DNA from 3 places in the Fictibacillus nanhaiensis genome. Region 2 is predicted to be linked to each of the others. Evidence: riboswitches for the same ligand, from Rfam matches in the RefSeq annotation. Region 2 holds a riboswitch; each other region holds the start of a gene.
The links. Region 2 has a riboswitch for cyclic di-AMP ahead of ACFS5O_RS08755 (dicarboxylate/amino acid:cation symporter). Riboswitches for the same ligand answer to the same signal wherever they lie in the genome.
Positions count from the first base shown of each region.

Region 1: linked by a shared signal. The riboswitch ahead of ACFS5O_RS17975 (hypothetical protein) and the one ahead of ACFS5O_RS08755 (dicarboxylate/amino acid:cation symporter) in region 2 are both predicted to bind cyclic di-AMP.
Region 3: linked by a shared signal. The riboswitch ahead of ACFS5O_RS13505 (APC family permease) and the one ahead of ACFS5O_RS08755 (dicarboxylate/amino acid:cation symporter) in region 2 are both predicted to bind cyclic di-AMP.

Region 1 is NZ_JBHUPF010000006.1:2,787,973-2,795,350, forward strand. Features, by position in the region: gene kdpA (potassium-transporting ATPase subunit KdpA) at 1-603, opposite strand, end outside; gene kdpF (K(+)-transporting ATPase subunit F) at 653-730, opposite strand; gene ACFS5O_RS17965 (HPr family phosphocarrier protein) at 861-1,133, opposite strand; gene ACFS5O_RS17970 (hypothetical protein) at 1,206-1,343, opposite strand; gene ACFS5O_RS17975 (hypothetical protein) at 1,367-1,780, opposite strand; cyclic di-AMP (ydaO/yuaA leader) riboswitch at 1,893-2,046, opposite strand; cyclic di-AMP (ydaO/yuaA leader) riboswitch at 2,098-2,239, opposite strand; gene ACFS5O_RS17980 (hypothetical protein) at 2,534-2,782, opposite strand; gene ACFS5O_RS17985 (MFS transporter) at 2,834-4,117, opposite strand; gene ACFS5O_RS17990 (DHH family phosphoesterase) at 4,361-5,545, shown strand; gene ACFS5O_RS17995 (MarR family winged helix-turn-helix transcriptional regulator) at 5,698-6,138, opposite strand; gene ACFS5O_RS18000 (organic hydroperoxide resistance protein) at 6,296-6,718, shown strand; gene ACFS5O_RS18005 (sigma-54 interaction domain-containing protein) at 6,936-7,378, shown strand, end outside.
Region 2 is NZ_JBHUPF010000006.1:1,023,378-1,030,755, reverse strand. Features, by position in the region: gene ACFS5O_RS08775 (Fur-regulated basic protein FbpA) at 1-181, opposite strand, end outside; gene ACFS5O_RS08770 (hypothetical protein) at 300-464, opposite strand; gene ACFS5O_RS08765 (DNA-3-methyladenine glycosylase) at 630-1,205, shown strand; gene ACFS5O_RS08760 (hypothetical protein) at 1,202-1,891, opposite strand; gene ACFS5O_RS08755 (dicarboxylate/amino acid:cation symporter) at 2,047-3,282, opposite strand; cyclic di-AMP (ydaO/yuaA leader) riboswitch at 3,452-3,617, opposite strand; gene ACFS5O_RS08750 (hypothetical protein) at 3,797-3,991, shown strand; gene ACFS5O_RS08745 (ABC transporter ATP-binding protein) at 4,016-4,729, opposite strand; gene ACFS5O_RS08740 (ABC transporter permease) at 4,729-6,351, opposite strand; gene ACFS5O_RS08735 (Fe(3+) ABC transporter substrate-binding protein) at 6,467-7,378, opposite strand, start outside.
Region 3 is NZ_JBHUPF010000006.1:1,911,770-1,919,147, reverse strand. Features, by position in the region: gene bcaP (branched-chain amino acid transporter BcaP) at 105-1,487, opposite strand; gene gltP (glutamate/aspartate:proton symporter GltP) at 1,728-2,990, shown strand; gene ACFS5O_RS13505 (APC family permease) at 3,046-4,872, opposite strand; cyclic di-AMP (ydaO/yuaA leader) riboswitch at 5,005-5,148, opposite strand; gene ACFS5O_RS13500 (hypothetical protein) at 5,298-5,438, shown strand; gene modB (molybdate ABC transporter permease subunit) at 5,470-6,126, opposite strand; gene ACFS5O_RS13490 (MetQ/NlpA family ABC transporter substrate-binding protein) at 6,440-7,261, opposite strand.

The DNA of each region.
Region 1 (7,378 bases), 1.8 Mb from region 2:
CGTACCATCTAACGTTTGTGGAACTTTTAATCCAACTAAGACGAGGGTGACGACAACAGCCATTGGAATAAGTAGCCGAGTATGGCCTTTTATAAAGTCTTCAAAGAAGTTACCAATCGTTGCACCTTTGCTTGTAATACCACGAATAAATGCAATTGCTACAATGATTCCTGTCACGGCAGATGTAAACATCATCATCATGATGACCGACATTTGAGAAAAGTATGAGAGTCCTGTTTCTCCACTGTAGTGTTGTAGGTTTGTATTCGTCATAAAACTGACAATCGTATTAAAGGATAATGTCGATTCCATGTTGTCAATCTGGCTAGGGTTTAACGGAAGCCACTTTTGAAGTCTTAAAATGACATAACCGACTGCGACCAGAACAATGTTCGTTAATAATAATGACATCGTATACTTTTTCCATGTCATGCCTGGTCTTTCTTTTATTCCAGATATGGAATAAATGATCTTTTCAATTCCAGCAAACACTTTATCTGTTTTGTTAGATTTGTTGGAAAATACGTGATAGATATAGCTTCCTAGTGGTTTAACGATCAGAAGCAATAAAAGAATCACGATTGCCATTTGTAAAACGCCCATTACTTTGTTCCTCCTATATGAACCTTTAAGTGTATGTTAAACATTAACGTTAAAATTTTTCAGGATTAATCAATGCGTATACTAAGTACAAAAACACGCCACCTGTTGCAACCATCGTTATTATCATTTTTTCGTCTCTCCTCCAACAACTCGATCACACCAGTAAATAAAGTTAAAATACACCAAAAATGAAACGATTAGAGTTAAAACCATATATAGATCTAACAATGCAATTTCCTCCTAAACTAACTAGTAAACTACTCGTAAAAACTTGATAGCATGTGTGACAAATCTTTAAGCGCAACTTGTGCGTCAGACCCTTCCACTCTAAGGGTGATCGGTTCATCCAGATTTTTAGAATAATGCGACAAAAAAAATAGATTAACAGAGAGCAAGCCTTTCGCATTAATCTGTATGCCTTGATAAAAGAAAAGAATCTCACTTTCAAAAGAACCAGCAGCATTGACAAATTCATTGATCTGTCCGATCGACAATCTTTTTGGCAATAATACAACTGACTCTGCTCCCATGTTTTCCCCTGCCTATCATTGGTCTGAAATAGAGAGGGAACACATACGATGAGTCCCCTCTTATAGAATGGTTTATCCTTTGCTTCTAAGCGTGTCTTGAATGACCCATTTGGAGAGACTATGTTGAATCACACTTGCATAATAAGCATTTAACTGATCTCTTTTCGCTTTTAACAAAATCTGTTCAATTTCGTTTGGACTTAATCTCATAAATGAATTCCTCCGCTCTTTTTTTATGAAGAAAGTAAGAATTGAATATTTCCGGTTTTGTTATAAATTACGTAATCGGCACCTAACTCCTTATAAACTCTGGAAATATACCGTGTGTCTGATTTGATGACATAAACAGGTATGTTATAGATGCTGCGAATAAGTTCAATCGTTTGGCAGCATTCTAAAAATCCAGATTCAACAACAATGATCTTTTGAACAAAAGGACCTACCATCCCGATGAATTTACGCTTGTCACCATAATTCATGACATACACATGTTGAAAACCAACTTGTGAGAGTCTATCTGCTTCATCTCGGTTAGGAACACAGAGAACAATAGATTGATAGTCGTCACATAATCTTAGTTTTGAAATAAACACATCTGAAACTTGATCAGGAAACATTATGAGCACGTTCCTAGATGATTTCTCCATCGTTACATCCTCCATTTCGGTAAAAAAGGCAACAAAAAAGAAGCCTGCGGAAGAGGAACTCTTCTCGCGGCTTCTACACATACTTGAATAAGCGTGTAAACACACGAAATTTGTTGCCTCTCTCTGAACGCTTACGGAGTTAGCTGACGGATTCGGGCTTGAGAGTAGCCCTACTCGATCTCTCGAGATTCACCCCATGCAGTCACGTTGGACTGCGGTTGGTTCCCCCGCTTCCTAAAGTTTTAGGAATTAAGCGATAAAGACGCATGATATAAATATCATATTTTTTAATTGGTCATTGCTTTTTTTATGTTCACCTTCCCTCTCCTACCACGCTTACGAAGTTAGCTGACGGGTTCGGACGGCAGAAGTCGCCCGACTTAAATAAGTTTCACCCCAGGCAGTAAAGAACTGCCGATGGTTCCTCCGTTCCAAAATTGGATTCAGCGGTCATGGAAAAATTTTAAAGTTTTACGATAAGAAATATATTACTCCTGCTTTTGTTCCTTGTAAACGAAGTAAAAACTTCAAAATTTTAAGGATTCATACGAAAATAACCAAAATATGCTGTTTTATTTCATGTAAACAAAACAAATCAACTATTTTCTATTAATTTCTTTTATTTACGATGTTTTTCAAATTAAATAATAGTCAGAATATTAAAATTAAATAAAGTGTTACTTGCAAAGTTTTAATACCAAATCGAAAAAAATTCATAAAAAAACTGAGCAAATAAAACTTTGCTCAGCTTTTTTAAAAAGATCTAAAATCCAATCTCTGTCTTTTCGTCCATAGCCATACTCCTGTGAACAGATGGATTGCAATTATCACAAAGACAGCACCATAACTTTCTGTAACCCAGCTCACAAACCAAATGATCGGCAGAGCTAAAAACATGTTTACAAGCATTAAAACCCATGAAGTTCTTGCGATTGCTACAAAGAAAAGAATGATCGGTAAGATTAAAAAGATCCAGAATAATATGTTTTGAAATGATGCCATGACTTCCCCTCCGCTCTTCATTATAAAAGGGCTTCGCCATAATCTCCACCTTTAAACTGGTACTTTTTCTAAATGTAACTCATTTTTGTTTTCTTCATCATCGATATCATACTTTGGTAAAGTTAACATGTAGAAGAGTCCAACAACAATCAGACACCCTCCAACCACCCAAAACAGCATCTCGACTGTTAAAATCTTCGGGAAAAACAATGCGATTAAACCGAGAGTCATCGTATGAGATAACATATTGATCGGTGAGATCCACCCTTGGACACGCCCCATCATTTTCGGGTCAACGATTTTTGGTAACCAGCCTCCGATCCCAATATTGATTAATGGTATGCTAAACCCAGCCAATCCGGTCAAAATAAAGAATGACCATACATTTGGCGCAAGCGCGCACAAACCAAGGGATACGCCACTAACAAACAGACCGAGAACAATGGCATACGAGAGTCTAATCTTTTTAGCGAGCATCGAACATAATACACTGCCAGAGAGTATGGATACACCGAATAGGATACCCATCCACATCATCATTTGTTCATAATTGTCAGGTGCTAGTTTGTATTTCATGATAAATGCCGGCATAACTGATAATCCACCATTTACTATACCAAACAAGAAAAAACCAAAGATTAAAGAAAGCAGAAGTTTAGATTGTTTGATGTAAACAAAACCTGAAACAAAGTCCTTCCATACCATCTTTACTCGGATATCTTTAAACCTTTGTTGTCCGTTCGGTAGACGAATATCTTCATTTACTTTCATACTCATAATGAACAAGGCTGATAAAACATATGTAAGAAGATCAAATGCAATGGCTCCTTGTATTCCTACACTCCAATAAATAAATATGGCGATCATATTTCCAAATAGCATAAACAAACTACCTACCATTTGATTTAAACCAGCCGCAATGGCATACTCCTCTTTCGATAGTACGCCTTGTACCATCGCTTGGTCAGCTGGATGAAAGAATTTCCCCACTGCACTCCTTAAGAACAGGATCACAAAAATGAGAGGCATCCAATCTAGCCAAATTGCACCCATTAATAGGAGGCATAGGCCTGCACAGATCCAGTCGCAATAGAGAGCGATCTTTTGACGATCCATACGATCAGCTAACACCCCTACAAGAAAGAATACAGCTAGTGTTGGTAGAGAATACATCAATTCGGCAAGGGTTGCATAAAAAGGCTGTTCACCGAACTTATCTAGCAAATAAAACATAAAAGCTGTAACGCCGATAATACTTCCCATCATTGAAGTAAAACCAGCAAAAAACAACTTTCTGAAGTTTTTATTCTGAAACACTTTCAGAAATTCCTGCACATCAAAACCCCCAATTTACATAATTACCCACCTAATCATTTTCCACCTAATTCCATCCATTGTAAATGTATTTTTCTCGTGTCTCGTAAGAAGAATTGTGCATATTCTCTCCTATATATAAGAATGCAACAGCTCGGTCTATTCATAAAGGCAGTAAGCCTATATAGTAAATTTTTTTAAAGGTTGAACTTTATGCTTTATGACGATACTCTAGACAGAGAGCATAATAGAGAGGATACTGACATGATTCATTTATTTTCACACAATGATTTAGACGGAAAATCGTGCGGTTATTTAGCACAACTAGCATTTGGAGACAATTGTAAGATATCGTATTGTTCACATGGAACGATTAACGACCGAGTTGAGATGCTGCTCGATAATCCGAAAGAGAGAAAAACAGAAATTATTATTACCGATATTGCGGTCAACGAAGAATTAATGATGCGACTTGATGAACGCTCGAATGCAGGAGGAAAAGTGAAGCTGATCGATCACCATGCAACAGCGCTTCATTTCAATGGGTTTGATTGGGGGCACGTTCAAGTTCGTTATGATGATGAACGTTTAACATGTGCCACTTCCCTTTTCTACGAATATTTGATCGATAACGGTAAACTTAAACGAACCGGCGCACTCGACGAATATGTAGAGCTTGTACGTTTATATGATACGTGGGAATGGTTTGACCAGAAGGTTGAAGCTAAGCGTTTAAACGACTTATTCTTTATCCTACCTCCTGATAAATTTGAGGACCAGATCATGAATCGTTTAAAAGGTGATTCTTTTCAGTTCTCAGAAACAGAAACAACGATTCTCGATTTAGAAGAAGAAAATATTGCAGATTACATCAAAAAGAAACAGCGTCAGATGGTCGAGATCTGGGATACTTGGTCTTTAGGCGAAGGATCTGAAGAGAAAACGTATAAGATTGGAATCCTACATGCGGAACGCTATCATTCCGAGCTCGGGAACGAGATCAATCGTGAAAATCCTCACTTAGACTTGATTGTGATTTTAAACATTGCCAATAAGCGTATTGGATTACGCACCATTCATGATGAAGTGGATTGCTCGATCTACGCGAAACAATATGGTGGAGGCGGACATCCGAAAGCTTCTGGCGGAAACATGACTTCTGAAGCGTTTGAAAAGTTTGTTGTTGCTGCATTCCATGAACAGCCTCGACGAATCGATGCACCGAAGAACGAACACAACGTGAAGGAAAATCCTGATGGCAGCTTGTATGTGAACAACCATCGTGAAGTATCAAAGATTTATTCTGAAGATAATCAAACATGGCTGATCACACATAAGACTCATCCAGTTGATGAAACATTTTCAAGCTATCAAGAGGCTGAAAATTACGTCAAGCGCCACTTTGAGGGCTGGCTGATGCGTGATGATGAAGCGAACAACAATCATTAAACCGTAATACCTTGGCTTATTTAGCCAAGGTATTTTTTTATTTGTACATGTCGTGTGCGCAACACGTCGAACTAGGGTTTTGGTTTGGTTTGAGCTAGGATAAAAAAAAACAAAAAGACGCCGAGAACTTGTTCTTAGCGTCTTTTTCTCTATCATTTCGTTTGGTTCTGCAACTGCTCTAACATACTTGTCAACGTTTCATTCAATGTTGAGAGTTCCTCTTTTCCCATCGGAATATTATCAACAAGCTGATTTGGAATACACTCTGCTTTTTCTTTTAAGGCATTTCCTTTTTCCGTTACAGACACGATCACACTTCGCTCATCTTGTTCTGATCTTTTTCTTTCAACGAGACCATTCATCTCCATACGCTTTAACATGGGAGTAAGGGTCCCTGAATCTAAAAATAACCTTTGCCCTAATTCTTTTACAGTTAATGAATGTTTTTCCCATAAAAGAAGCAATACTAAATATTGTGGATAAGTCACGTTGAGTTCTTTTAACAACTCTCTATAAAGCTTTGTGATTTCACGTTCTGCTGTATAAATTTTAAAACATATTTGGTTTTCTAATTTTAAGGTTTCATTTTTCATGATGTTTCCTTTCTTTTTGTAAAGGGTACTTGCATTATAACACAATTTAGTTTTACACAATTAAATTGTTTGACTCTACAAAAAGGATACGTTATGATGATTACGAGTTATTAAGTTGTACACAATTTAATTTTACACAAACAAAGGAGTGTTTGGAATGGAAGCATTATACACAGCAAAAGCAACAGCTGAAGGTGGAAGAGCAGGTACGGTTAAGAGTGATAACGGTGTTTTAAATCATGAATTAGCTATGCCAAAAGCGCTTGGTGGATCAGGAAGCGAGAACGCTACAAACCCTGAGCAACTATTTGCAGCAGGATATGCCGCTTGCTTTGATTCAGCACTAAACTTAGTTGCACGTCAAAGCAAAAAACGAATTGAATCAAAAGTGACAGCTGAAGTTTCTATAGGGAAAGATACCGATGGCGGGTTTAAGCTTGCTGTTGTTCTAAACGTTGGGGTTAATGGAGTATCACAAGAAGAAGCTGAGGAATTAGTAAAGACTGCTCACGGTGTTTGTCCTTATTCTAAAGCAACAAGCGGCAACATTGACGTTGAATTAAAAACTGAACTTTTATAATGAAAGAATAAAAGGGCCATTCGTATTGGCCCTTTTTTTATTTGTATCCTCCCTTCTTCCTCCTTTTCACTTCTTAGGAGCGTGTTACCCTCCTAATTTCTTTTAAAAAAATTCTTTGTTCCTATATCTAATCAAAATAAGTAGTCGTATAATTATTCATAAATAAATAATTATTCAGAATTGAATAGCTTATTCTGTTGCCAAAGGACTGATGAACGTGAGTCAATCAAAAGATTGGAATGAAAATGAACAGATTCTTCATTCTTTAAAAGACGATATATTAGTTACGAATGTGGATGGCATCATCCTTAAAGTGAGTGAGGCTACCGGAAAGATTTACGGAGTTGAATCAGACAGCTTGATCGGAAAATCTGTCTATGATTTAGAAGCTCAAGGGTTATTCACACCGATTCTCACACCAATGGTTGTAAAAGAAAATAAAAAAATCACGTTTGTACAAACAACAAATAAAGGAAAAAAACTGCTTGTGACAGGGATTCCTGTATATAACGAACAAGGGGAACTATATAGAATTGTGAGCTATTCACACGACATTACAGAACTCGCTCAATATAAAGAGTTTTTGTTTGCTATGGAAGAAGAGATGCAGCGAGTAAAAACAGAGCTAGGTCTATTAAGAAGCAAACAGCTTCATGATGC
Region 2 (7,378 bases):
TATGATTTTCTTGATCGATAAATTGAGCATTCTTCCACTCTAACTCTAGTTCGCTTAATGTAAAATCGATTAGGTGCCTATGGTCTTCATACCCATATAAACCTCTATGGATAAGATGTTGTATGAGTCGCTGTTTACGTCCTTCAACCGCTCTTCGCAGTTGTCCTTTATGGGAATCCATGATATCTTCTCCTTTAGATCATTATTGCTATCTATTGTAACCACATCAAAGAAGATTCAAGCATGAAGACAAACAAAAAAGCTCCCTTATCATAAAGGAACTTTTAACGAGATTCGTTCTAGTGTAAGACAGATTTACTCCATTGTTCATAAACTGAATTAGGGGCATTCCAACATAGCCAGGAAACCATGGTTTTAATCCCATGTTGACTTACTTCCCAATACTCCCAGCGCCGTTTGGAGAGATTTTCATAAATTCCTGTTTCATTCACCCAACCGTCCATATCAAACGCCTCCTATTCATCTACTTTATAAAAAGTTCTTTTTTGTTCGTTTATTTCCTCTTTTTTAGGGTTTGTAAAACTTCGACAAAAGGAAACATAATTTTACAAGACGTTGTTATTGTACGAATAAACCAGACATGTCATACATAACCAGGGAGAATAAAAATGAAATTATGGAATTTACCAACTCTTGACTTAGCAAAAAAACTTCTCGGTATGAAATTGATTCATGTCGATGATAACGGAATAACATCTGGATACATCGTGGAAACAGAAGCCTATCTCGGACCTGAAGATCGTGCTGCTCATTCGTATAACAATCGCAGAACTGCTAGAACAGAAGTGATGTATGGTGAAGCAGGTATGATTTATACCTATTTTATTTATGGAATGCATGTGTGTTTTAATATCGTTTCGGGCCCTTTACATAAACCTGAAGCTATTCTCATTAGAGCACTTCAACCGATTGAGGGAATTGAAAAAATGAAGAAAAGAAGAGCGAGTGCAAAGAATGAGATTCAACTTACAAACGGTCCTGGTAAACTAAGTAAAGCAATGGGGTTTACACTAAGTGATAATGGCAAGAAATTGAATGAGGAAAATATACGAATAGAAGAAGGAATGAATATCGTACCAGATGAAATTATCTCTGGCCCTCGTATAGGAATACAATATGCCGAAGAGGCCGTTCATTACCCTTATCGGTTCTGGATAAAAAACAACCCTTACGTATCACGTTAATACGCAGGGTTGTTTTCTTTGTTTGTTGAAATTGTAACATCCTCTTCCTGCATGTAATCAACCGTTGTCGTACGGTTAGTATCTTGCATCCATGCTAGATGATAGTACGTTTGTTTTTTCATAGCAACATATTTAGCTTGCATGATCAACAGCCAGGAAAGAATAAACAGAGTTGTTTTTAATACGTTTTCTGCATTTACTTCAGCTGCCTCGATCGGTAGTACATTCACTGAAATGCTTGAAAGCAATCCTATTATCACAGCACCTAGTATGAACAACGGCTGGTTCGCACGTAAAAAACGTAACCGATGCTGTAAATAGTTTTGTAGTGACAAACGTTCTTGTGCATTGAATTGAAGGTATCTGCTCTTAGCCGATTTGGCATTGGCCAATAATCCTTTAGATCGATCTTTTTTCCAAAGTGACTTCATAAATAGAGCAAATTCAATATCGTTAACGGGTTCGTTATTCATTTTTCTGTGAATAAAGTTATGAGCTTGATAGAAGGTAATTGCGTTCTGTACAAGCATAAGCAATACGTATCCTGCGATGATCGTAAGTGAAAAGACAAACCAAAAAGAGTTCATCGCACTCTCTATTAACTCGATGATAGGATGAATGACGGTTTGAATCTGTACCCATATGATCTTTGCAGCAAGCGTTAGTATCTCTAGCCATTTTTCCAAGAAGATCACTCCGAAATCTCATTATGTATCTTCTTATTTTAACATGATTTTTCCTCTGTGCTTACATTTATTTACTCAACCTTAACAAACTAATGATATCCGCATATAAAAAAGGCCACAGTAGGTATATTCACTGTGACCTTTTAAAGCATTATTTAAGCACTCACTTCATGTTCACGAGTTCCAAGATGTTTATCTTCCCCTTTATCAACGATTACCGCACAAGCAGCATCACCTGTGATGTTAACAGCTGTTCTAAGCATATCAAGAAGTCTATCAACACCTAGGATTAGAGCAATCCCCTCGACAGGTAATCCTACAGAGTTCAATACCATCGCTAACATGATCAATCCAACTCCAGGAACACCTGCTGTACCGATACTTGCAAGTACCGCTGTTAAGATAACGGTAAGCATTTCTGTGATACCCAAATTAACATCGTAAACTTGCGCGATAAAGATTGTCGCAACACCTTGCATGATGGCTGTTCCATCCATGTTGATCGTTGCGCCAAGCGGTTGGACAAATCCACTGATTGATTTTCGAACACCCAGATTCTCTTGAGCTGTTTTCATTGAGATCGGAAGTGTTGCATTTGAACTTGATGTACTGAATGCTACTGACATTGCTGGTGCAAAGCCTTTAAAGAACCAAATCGGACTCTTCTTTGCAAATAGTGCGATCGAACCTCCATAGGCTACAACAGAGTGAATGAATAAAGCTAAAATAACTACACTCATGTATAATCCCATCGCTTTAATCGCATCCATACCTTGACTTCCAACTGCTGATGCAATTAAAGCAAAAGCACCATATGGAGCAAATTTCATGATCAGGTTTACGAGGTACATCATAATATCGTTACCTTGCTCGATTAAATCCATCACACCTTTAGTCTTGCTACCTAACATGGTTAAAGCGAATCCTACAAATACAGAGAATGCAATAATTTGAAGCATGTTTCCTTCAGCCATTGCTTGAATAGGGTTAGTAGGAATGATATTCAGTAGCGTATCTGTTACTGCCGGTGCTTCTTGTTGCTCGAACTTGGCACCTTCTGTTTTAAAATCCCCTACACCAGGTTTAAAGACAAGTGCTAAAGCCATAGCAATAATAATAGCAATCGTTGTAGTTCCTAAGAAATAACCAACTGTTTTTGCCCCAACTCTTCCAAGTTTCTTTGGATCACCTAAACCTGCAGTTCCTAATACGATTGAGAAGAAGACGATTGGGACAACCAACATTTTAATAAGGTTTAAGAACAATGTCCCAACTGGTTTCAAAACATATTTATCCAGAGTTGAGAATGCATCAGGCACAGCTAGATTAAGAATAAGACCTGCAACTACACCAAGTGCTAGAGCAATTAAAATTTTTGTAGATAATTTCATAATAAAAGTACCCCCTTTGTTATAATTTTCTTACTATTTTACGTGCAATACCCTTGAAGAAATTTATACTTATACATGCCCTATTTGTTGCATATAAAAACCCACCGAAAATAGAGAGGATTTTCCGTGGGAATACACCGCAACACATAGACTTAGCCCATGTATAGAGTTCTCTCTCCAAAAACGCTTACGAGGTTAGCTGTCGGATTAGGAAATTGAGAGTTGTCCCTTTTGTGCAAGCACAAATTCATCCCAAGGCTTAAAAGCCGAATTGTGGTTCCCCCGCCTCTAAATATTCTGTCGAATAGAACATTAGAATTCAGCGAATCATATATAATATGCTCTAATTTTATCAACATACATAAATTTTTGTCAAGAAAACGCGCCATACTTATTTATTCCAATTAATTGTTTCACAATGAATGTTTTTCCATATTCTCACTTCTACCCCATAAGCATGTGAAAAAAAAACGAATGATGTAGAAGGTTCTATTTTTCAGGGAGGTATTTATAAATGAAAATTGTATTTTATGAAAAAGGTGACTTAAGTATTATCGTTGGAGCATCGAAGCTAAAAGGTGAACTGACGATTGAACAAATAAAGAACGAAAGCGAAAAAAAGGCAAAAGAACTAGGTGAATTATTAGGCCGTGAAATCGGATTTTTAATCGACATGAACGGAAAATTAGATACTCAATTCAAAAAATAAAAACCGGGATATCCCGGTTTTTTTTTATACATATGCTAATGATAACTTTTCTTTACTCTTCTGTAATACCATTTCCGGCCGACCTTCATCTTGAATCTTTCCATTGTTCATTAGTATAATACGATCCCCAATAGCACGAGCATCCTCTTCATCGTGAGTAACAAATATAGAAGTGATTCCAGTACGTTTGAGGATTTCTTGTAACTCATCACGAATCTGTAATTGCAGCTTAGAGTCAAGATTACTAAAAGGTTCATCAAACATGATCAAAGATGGATTTGGAGCCATAGCTCTTGCTAATGCTACACGCTGCTGTTGACCACCGCTCAATTCATAAGGATAACGGGAAGCATAGTCCTCCATACCTACAATAGTCAATAATTCTTCCATTCTTGCTTGTTTCTGTTTACGATTCATTTTTGTTAAGCCAAATTTTATGTTCTTTTCAACTGTCATATGAGGAAACAAAGCATAATCTTGAAAAACCAAACCAACGCCACGTTTTTCTGGCTGGACAAAACGGAATGTATCATTCATGACTGCCTGATCGATCAGAATTGATCCTTTCGATGGCACTTCTAGCCCTGCTATAAGACGAAGTAACGTACTTTTCCCACTGCCGCTTTCTCCTAAGATTACTGAAACTTCTCCCTGTTTAAAGCTTAGAGACAGGTTTTCGAACAGAGGTTTTTGCGAATTTTTGTAACGAAACGTTAAGTCTTTGATTTGAACAAACATTATTTTGGCTCCTTTTCTAAAACTCTGTGTAAAAAGAAGATCGAAAGTGCACTTATACAAATAATCACCATGGATGAAACAGAGGCTTCGTGAATACGTTCATCGCTTGCATATTGAAATGTTTTTGTAGCCAACGTATAGAAGTTAAAAGGCTGCAGGATAAGAGTGAGAGGCAGCTCTTTTAAAATATCTACGAAAACTAGAATGAAACCACCAGCAATCGCACCTTTGATCATTTTGATATCTACTTTAAAGAATGTCTTTGTCACTGACATCCCTAATGTTCTTGAAGCTTCTGTAAAAACGGTTCCTACTTTATCAAAACCTGATTCGATCGAGTTAAAACCAACGGCAAGAAAGCGAACAACATAAGCAAAGATCAGCATACTAATACTGAGGCTTAGTACAAGTGTTGGCTCTAACCCAAGCCATTCGTATAACGATATGACCTTTTGATCTAGGAAGAGAAATAAAGTAAGGACGCCTATAGCAATTACAGCTCCCGGGATTGAATAGCCTAGAACCGTAATTTTTGAAAAAAACTTTCCGGTCCAACCTTTTGAAAGACGACTAAAGTTAGCGATGATTAAAGCCACCATTATGATAAGAAGTGAACCTACAGCAGCAACAAAAACTGAATTCCAGATCAAATCTGCAAATGCAGCACTTAAAATCACGTCATAAGTCATATACACCCAATGTAAAAGCTGTATAAAAGGAATGGCGAAAGCTAGAGCAAATAAAGAAAGAAAAAAAGATAGCACAGCAAACTTTTTCCAACCTTTAAGTTCTTTAGGTTGTAACGGGCGGACTTTTGAAGTGGAATAACTATACTGTTTTCTGCCTCTTATTACTTTTTCTAAGATCAAGATCAAAACTACGATAAACATCAAAGTACCCGCTAACTTGATAGCTGAATAGATATCCCCCATCCCAAACCACGCTTGAAATATGGCTGTACTAAAGGTTTGAATACCGAAATACTTTACTACCCCGTAATCATTGAAGACTTCAAGAATGACTAAGCTAACACCACCTACAATCGCTGCACGTGATACAGGAAGGACGACTTGTATAAATGTCATGAACGATCCTTTGCCTAGCAACCGTGCATTCTCAATCAGTGATGATGACTGATTTTCTAAGAAACTTTTTGTGATGATATATACATATGGATACAGGAACATCGTAAAGATAAAAACAGCACCGGGAATGTTCATGATGTCAAAGAACTTTTGGTCCACTTTTATACCAAACTGGTTCCTTAATGACGTTTGAATGACACCTGTATAATTTAAAATGCCATGGTACGTATAAGCCCCAATGTAAGGTGGAATCGCAAGCGGGAGGATAAGACCCCACTTAAAGAACCGATGCATCGGAACTTTATATGCGGAAACTAGCCATGCCGCACTTACCCCGATTAACACTGTGAAAAGACCAGTAAAACTAACGAGTGTTACGGAATTTACGATATAATTTTTCAACATATACTCTTTAATGTGTTCCCAATTCTCATTACTCTCAGCGAATAACTGAACCATGATGAGCAAAGCCGGTAAAAGGATTAAAATAGAAAAAATCACACTAAGCAAAGCCCAACTATTAAACTGTGATCTCATTTTTCGAATGTAATACAATATTTTCACCTTCTTTACTCATCAGCATTGTTCTTGTTGTTTGTTTTTACATGGAATTAGCCGTATCACAAATCGTGATACGGCAAAATATTTAAGTTTATTTCCAGCTAACTTCATTCATAATTTTAACAGCATCTGCATTGTTTTCACCTAACTCAGAAAGGTTAAGATCTTGTTCTTTAAACGGACCCCAAGACTTTAAAAGCTCTGAAGGTTCTACTTCTTTATTAACCGGATACTCGTAATTGGCTTCAGCAAATACTTCTTGAACTTTTGGACTAGACAGATATTCCATTAATTTTATAGCATTCTCTTTGTTGTTAGCGTGTTTCGTAACACCTATACCACTAATATTGATGTGCGTTCCTGTTGTTTCTTGATTAGGGAAGAACACACTTAGCTGTTTAGCAACTTTCACTTCTTCAGGATCTTCTGAGTTCAACATCTGACCAAAATAGTATGAGTTCATGATGGCAACATCACCTTCACCAGCAGCGATACCTTTCGCTTGGTCTTTGTCACCACCTTGTGGATCACGAGCCATGTTTTTAACGATCCCTTCTGCCCACTTCTTCGCTTCATCTTTTCCGTTTAATGAAATAAAGGATGATACTAATGATTGATTGTAAATATTTTCTGATGAACGAATCAGTACTTTACCTTTCCATTTGTCTTCAGTTAACGCTTCATAAGTAGATAGTTCTGATTTGTCTACTTTTTTCTGATCATATACGATAACACGTGCACGTTTTGTTAGACCGAACCATTGATTGTCTTTATCTCTTAAATTATCAGGAATATTTTTATTTAATGTCTCACTTTCAACACTCTGTAAGAGGTCTTTATCTTTTGCCCAGTGTAAACGTCCAGCATCAGATGTGAAGAAAAGGTCTCCTTTTGTTGCTTTCCCTTCTCTTGTAAGACGCTCGATCAACTCATCTTCTTTACCTTTAATAAGGTTGACTTTAATTCCTGTCTCTTTTGTGAAATCAGCAAAGATTTTATCATC
Region 3 (7,378 bases), 890 kb from region 2:
TTTCTTTTTTACTACTAAAAGTATAACACGAAAGAACGCGTTTCTGAAGTAAAGTGAAAAAGCCACCTATATGAAAGGCAGCTTTTCTCACTATCAATCTCTTTCTATTTCGTTGTGTTTAAACGGCTGTGACGATAACCGTAACTAAAATAAAGAACAAGTCCGATCACAAGCCAAACGACAAAGCCTTTCCAAGTAAATGCTGAGAGTTGAAGCATAAGATAAACACAGAAAATAATGGCTAAGGCTGGAATCAATGGAACCCAAGGGGTCTTAAAGCCTCGTTCGATGTCTGGCCGAGTTTTTCTAAGAACGGCAACTCCTAAAGATACTGTTGCAAAGGCAAACAATGTACCGATACTCGTAAGTTCTGCTAGTTTGTCTAACGGCACGAATCCAGCAAATAAGGAAACTAATAATCCTGTTGTCCATGTACTTGAAAGAGGTACTTTCGTTCTTGGATGAACAGAGGACAGTTTACTTGGAAGAAGTCCATCACGACTCATTGCATAAAACAACCTTGTCTGACCGAACATCATAACAATTAGCACGGTTGTAATTCCTACGATAGCTCCTAATGAGATGAAACCTGCTGCCCAATCTTGACCGATAAATTGCAACGCAAACGCTACAGGATCTTTAACGTTCAGCATGGTATAAGGAACAATCCCGGTAAGTATGAGTGAAACCACGATATAGATAATTGTACAAATAGCTAAAGCAGAAATGATTCCAATCGGTAAATTTCGCTGTGGATTCTTCACTTCCTCTGCAGCTGTGGAGACAGCATCGAAACCAAAATACGCAAAAACAACAACTGCAGCCCCTGTCACTACACCAGAGAATCCAAAAGGAACAAACGGCTCCCAGTTAACAGGTTCCACATACCAAACACCGACTGCTATAAATAATAAGATTACTGCCACTTTCACGATAACCATAATAGAATTGAATTTCGCAGATTCTTTAACACCCCTCGATAACAGAAGTGTGACAAGTAAAATAATCATTACAGCAGGCAGGTCAATATATGTTCCCTTCGATGGATCAAAAGCACTTGTGATAGCTGTTGGAAGATGTATACCAAAACCAGTTAAAAGGCTTTGGAAATATCCTGACCAACCACTCGCTACAGCTGAAGAAGCGAGACCGTATTCAAGTACGAGGTCCCAGCCCAAAATCCAAGCAAAGATTTCACCGAATGCTACATAACTGTAGGTGTAAGCACTCCCTGATTGAGGAATCATAGATGCGAATTCGGAGTAACAAAGTGCCGCAAAAACACACGCAAGCCCCGCAATAATAAAAGATAAGATAAGAGCGGGACCCGCATATTTTGCAGCCGCAACCCCTGTTAGCACGAATACCCCTGTTCCGATAATGGCCCCTACCCCTAACATTGTAAGGTCAACTGCACCAAGAACACGATTCAATGATTGATCACTGTTTTGATTAGTAGTTAATAACTTTTTTCTAAATAAGTTCATAAGTCCTCCTATGAATGTCGATAAAAGTCGAATAACGCTTTTGTCATTTTACAAGCATTTATTATTTTTGTAAACATTAAAATTTTCAAATATTTCTAATAAATAATAATGAGTGCATTCACTTCCATTCCCCCTTTATTCATTGCCATTTTTTTGCTTTGACAACCATTCCTTTTACTCGCTAAAATGTCTTTTATGTGGCAACTCAGATAACTAACATCAAGAAGAAGGTGACTCAATGTGAAAAAAGTAAGAATTAGTCTTGCGTGGCAAATCCTGATCGGACTAGCGTTTGGTATTCTCATCGGTGCTTTGTTCTATGGAAATGAAACCGTTCAAGGATATTTACAACCGATTGGAGATATCTTCATTCGCTTAATTAAAATGATCGTTGTACCTATAGTTGTTTCAAGCCTTATCGTAGGTGTTGCGAGTGTAGGTGATATCAAACAACTAGGAAGACTCGGTGGTAAAACGATTTTATATTTTGAGATCATTACAACTTTTGCAATCGTAATTGGTCTATTTATCGCTAACATATTCCAACCTGGAGCAGGAGTGGATATGAAATCGTTAACAAAAGGTGATATTTCGAGCTATGTGGAGACAACAGAATCAGTTGAAAGTCACGGCTTTGCAGAAACGTTCTTAAACATCGTACCCACAAACCTTTTTGAATCTTTAGCTAAAGGGGATATGTTGGCAATCATCTTTTTCTCCGTATTATTCGGACTAGGGATTGCTGCGATCGGCGAAAAAGGAAAACCGGTATTGGCCTTTTTCCAAGGAACAGCTGACGCTATGTTCTATATTACGAATCAAATTATGAAACTAGCTCCATTTGGAGTATTTGCACTAATCGGTGTTACGGTTTCTAAATTTGGTATTGAATCACTCGTCCCATTAAGTAAACTGGTTCTAGTCGTTTATGGAGCTATGTTCTTCTTTGTCATCGCTGTTCTAGGTGGCGTTGCAGCTATGGTAAAAGTTAATATCTTTACATTGATTAAAATATTGAAAGACGAACTGATCTTAGCTTACTCAACAGCTAGCTCAGAAACAGTATTACCAAAAATTATGGAAAAGATGGAGAAGTTCGGGTGTCCAAAAGCCATTACTTCTTTCGTGATTCCTACTGGTTACTCGTTCAACCTAGACGGATCCACTCTCTATCAAGCGATTGCAGCACTATTTATCGCGCAAATGTACGGGATTGAAATAACCATCGCAGAACAAATCTCTTTATTGCTAGTATTAATGGTTACTTCAAAAGGGATAGCAGGCGTTCCAGGTGTTTCCTTTGTCGTTCTTTTAGCAACACTTGGTACAGTTGGAATTCCATTAGAAGGCCTTGCATTTATTGCGGGTATTGATCGAATACTCGATATGGCTCGGACAGCTGTAAACGTAGTAGGAAACTCGTTAGCTGCTGTCGTGATGTCCAAATGGGAAGGTCAATTCAACACGATGAAAGCAGAGCAATATAAACAAGAAGTTAGTTAATATTCTAGCCAAAAAACCGTTTTAGCCAGTTCGGCTAAAACGGTTTTTTGAAATTTTATTTCTTTAAGTGGTAGGGAACAGTCGATATTACAATATCTCTTTTATACAATAAATAAGCACGAATAAGTAGACTTGATTGGTTATGAAGGATATTATGCCAACCTTTTTTCGGGATGAATTGCGGAATAACCACTGTTACTTGATAATCGCCTTCCTTCGCTTTGTGAGCAATCGTATCTACAAATTTAGTCAAAGGTCCAAGGATACTTCTGTAATGAGAATGAAGCGTTACGAGCCGAACATCCGGCTGCCATTCTTTCCACTTCTCTTCAAATTTTCTTTCATCTTCCCTCTCAAATGCAACATAAACAGCAATGATCTGATCAGGGTTCAGTGATTTAGCATACTTTAGCGAGTTCTCCACTACATGGGTGATTCCAGCCACTGGCAAGATGATAACATTCCCTTTTATATCTGGAGATGCTTCACAAGTTGTTAACCTCAACTGATCACCGACTGCTTCATAATGCTTCTTGATTCGGTGAAATATCCAGACGATAATAGGTAGAAAAACAAGAATGGACCAAACTTGTGAGAACTTTGTTAAGAAAAACATGATTGTGACGGTAAAGCTGATCAATGCTCCTGTCGTATTAATGATAAATTTAGGAATCCAACCAGCTGGTTTTTCTTTTAGCCATTTTACCATCATTCCTGTCTGTGATAGTGTAAATGGAACAAACACTCCTACTGCATATAAAGGAATTAGGTGTTCCGTTTCTGCATGAAAAGCCATAATAAGCAAGATTGAGGCCAGACCCAAAATGATAATGCCATTTGAATAACCTAAGCGATCACCCCGGACTAAGAACATCCTTGGAATAAACTTATCTTTTGCCAAGTTTACAGCTAACAAAGGAAACGCAGAGTATCCTGTGTTAGCAGCAAGGATCAGTATTAACGCTGTTGTTCCTTGTATAAAGAAGTACATAAAGTTTCGCCCGAACGTTTCTTCTGCAATCTGCGAAACAACAGTAACCTCAGTTTTAGGTACAATACCATAGAAATAAGCTAACGTAACAATACCTGAGAAAAGGATGGCTAGAAGACCGCCCATCATCATTAATGTACGAGCAGCGTTAACAGGTGCTGGTTCTTTAAAATTGGGTATCGCGTTGGAGATGGCTTCTACTCCTGTTAAAGCAGAACTTCCTGATGCAAATGCTCTGAGCAGAATAAACAAAGAGATACCTGCAACCGGTGTACCGATCGGGGTATGCAAGCTCTGAGATACATCTCCAGTCAAAATCTTATAAAGCCCTACTGCGATCAAAATAAACAAAGCCAATACAAAGAGATAAACAGGATATGCCAAAATAGATGCAGATTCAGTTACTCCTCTTAAGTTCAATAATGTAAGAAAGATAACAAACACGATTGCAATCTCCACGTTAAAACCATGTAACGAAGGAAACGCTGATGTTATCGCATCTGTACCTGCTGATACACTTACTGCTACTGTAAGTATGTAGTCTACAAGCAACGATCCCCCTGCGATCAACCCAGAATTTACGCCTAAGTTTGTCTTCGATACAACATACGCTCCACCTCCATGAGGGTAAGCATAGATAATTTGTCTATAAGATAAAATAAGAGCAGTTAATAAAAACAGAACCCCTACTGCAATCGGAATCGAGTACCACAAAGCAGCTGCACCTACGGTAATAAGTACGATTAAGATTTGCTCGGGTCCGTATGCAACAGAAGATAATGCATCAGATGAAAGAATAGCCAATGCTTTCGTTTTGTTTATTTTTTGTTCGCCTAATGCAGTCGATTTTAAAGGGCGACCAATCAAGAAGCGTTTGATCGATGTGAACATCATTTTTCTCTCCGTCCATAATAAGATGTTACTTTTAATGTTAACTAAAACACATTTTTCAACACAAAAAGGCCGCAAGCCATCACGAATCTGACCTGCAGGCCTTTATAATTTAGGCTCTACAAGCTCCACCTTCCTTCTCATAAACGCTTACGGAGTTAGCTGTCGGATTCGGGCCTTTGAGTAGCCCTACCTTAAACAAGGATTCACCCCAGGACTCTATTCTTCCAGTCCGTTTGGTTCCCCCGCACCATTTGGTTTAAGCGATTTAGAAATTTGAAACTTTACTAATAATACTCCCGCCATTTAAAAAAGTAAATAACAATTTTTGTTGAATAGGCTTATGAAATGTTGTACATATTGTTTTACGTATAAACAGTTAATCACATAAACTTATTATTTCATGATCTATAGGAGTTTTACACATGTCTAAACAAAAAAAACCTTTATTTTCTGATGAATATTTAACAAGTCTTGCACAAGAAATTAATGAACAATTCGGTGATTATGGAGAGGTAGGAGAACGTGATGAGGAATATGAAAACATGAAGAAAGCTGGTGAATAATTAAAAGAACCCAATTCGGGTTCTTCAATGGTTATGTCCTTATGCGATTAACAGCTATTAACATTAACAAAGATATTCCAATAACACTCGCGACCCACATCCAAGCGAGCTCCATATGTCCTGATTCAATCGCAATATAGATGGCCGTTGATATCGTCTGTGTTTTACCCGGAATATTTCCAGCAAACATGAGCGTTGCGCCAAACTCTCCTAATGCACGTGCAAAACTCAGAATTGCACCAGATAAGAGTGCACGAACAGATAGAGGAATTGAGATTTTTCTTAATATGGCCCATTCATTCGCGCCATCAACCCTTGCAGCATTCTCAATATCTGCGTCAATCGATTCAAATCCTGCTTTTGCCGATTGATACATGAGTGGAAACGCAACGACTGCAGACGCAATAACTGCCGCCCACCATGTAAACATAATTGGTTGTCTAAAGAGCAAATCTATCAACTGTCCCCCTGGACCATTTCGACCGAATAGAACAATCAATAAGAATCCAACTACCGTAGGAGGTAACACGAGCGGAAGTAGGAAAAGTGTTTCGATCAACGTTTTCCCTTTAAACCTCTGATGAGCCATGATTCTGCCAAAAAATAGACCTGCAAGAATCACGATCAATGAAGCAGTCAACGCTATGCCGATTGATAATTTGACAGGTGACCAAAATTCTATTGCCATTTCCTTTTTCACCCGCTTACCACAATGATTAATAACTGAATTTATACGTCTTCATCATATCATACCGTACTTTGTATAGTGTGAAAGGTGTCGAAATTGTCGAACGGCCTTTATTTTTGAATGTAGACTTAATTGATCTCTAGAACGACTTAATCGAAGCTCATTACGACTTAATTTTTCTTTTCTAAACTTAATTTTTCTTCTTTAGACTTAATTCCTTTAAAAGAGACTTCCAGGCTCCCTACTAAACACTTTAATTCATTATAAAAGCTGCCTAGACGAGTACCTTTCCCCATCTAGACAGCTCATTTAATTACTCTTTTACAGCTAGCACAGAACCTTTGTACTCTTTATCGATAAAATCGGTAATCTCTTTTGAATGAAGTACTTCTAATAAGGTTTTTATTGATTTCTTATCTTTATCGCCTTCACGAACTGTAATGATATTCGCAAATGGTGACTCAGATCCTTCCAATGCGATAGAATCCTTCTTCGGATTCAAATCTGCATCGATCGCATAGTTTGTGTTGATGACAATCGCATCGCCCTCATCGTTTTCATACGCTTTTGTTAAAAGACCAGGATCAATGTCTGCTACAAATTCAAGGTTTTTCGGATTTTCTACAATATCGCTTATTTGCGCTTCATAACCTTTACCTTCTTTTAGCTTGATTAGTCCTTCTGCTTCAAAGATTGAAAGGATACGGCCGTGCTCAGCGATAGAGTTGCTCAAGATTACTTTCCCACCATTAGGAATGTCTTTTAATGATTTATGTCTTTTTGAGTAAACCCCCATCGGCTCTAAGTGAACAGCACCTGCGTTTTCGAATTTATACTTCGGATTATCTTTCACCTGTTGAGTCAAATATGGAATATGCTGAAAATAGTTTGCATCTATTTCTTTTTCATAAAGTGATTTATTCGGTAAGATATAGTCTTGGAATTTTACAATTTCTAATTCAATACCCTTTTCCTTTAAAAGCGGCTTCGCTTCTTCTAATATTTCAGCGTGTGGTACATTTGATGCCCCAACTACCAACTTTTCTGTTTTTTCTCCACCACTTGTGGATGAGCCACAAGCTGCTAATGCGAATACCACCAAACTTGCGAGTAATACTTGAATGATTCTTTTCATGATCTGATCCCCTATCCATTATTTTCTATATAACCTTTGATAAAAGCTCTCTTAAGAGGTGGTACAAAAAAAGCCTCCTGATCTCATAAAAGAGACAGAAGGCTTCTCGAAAAACAT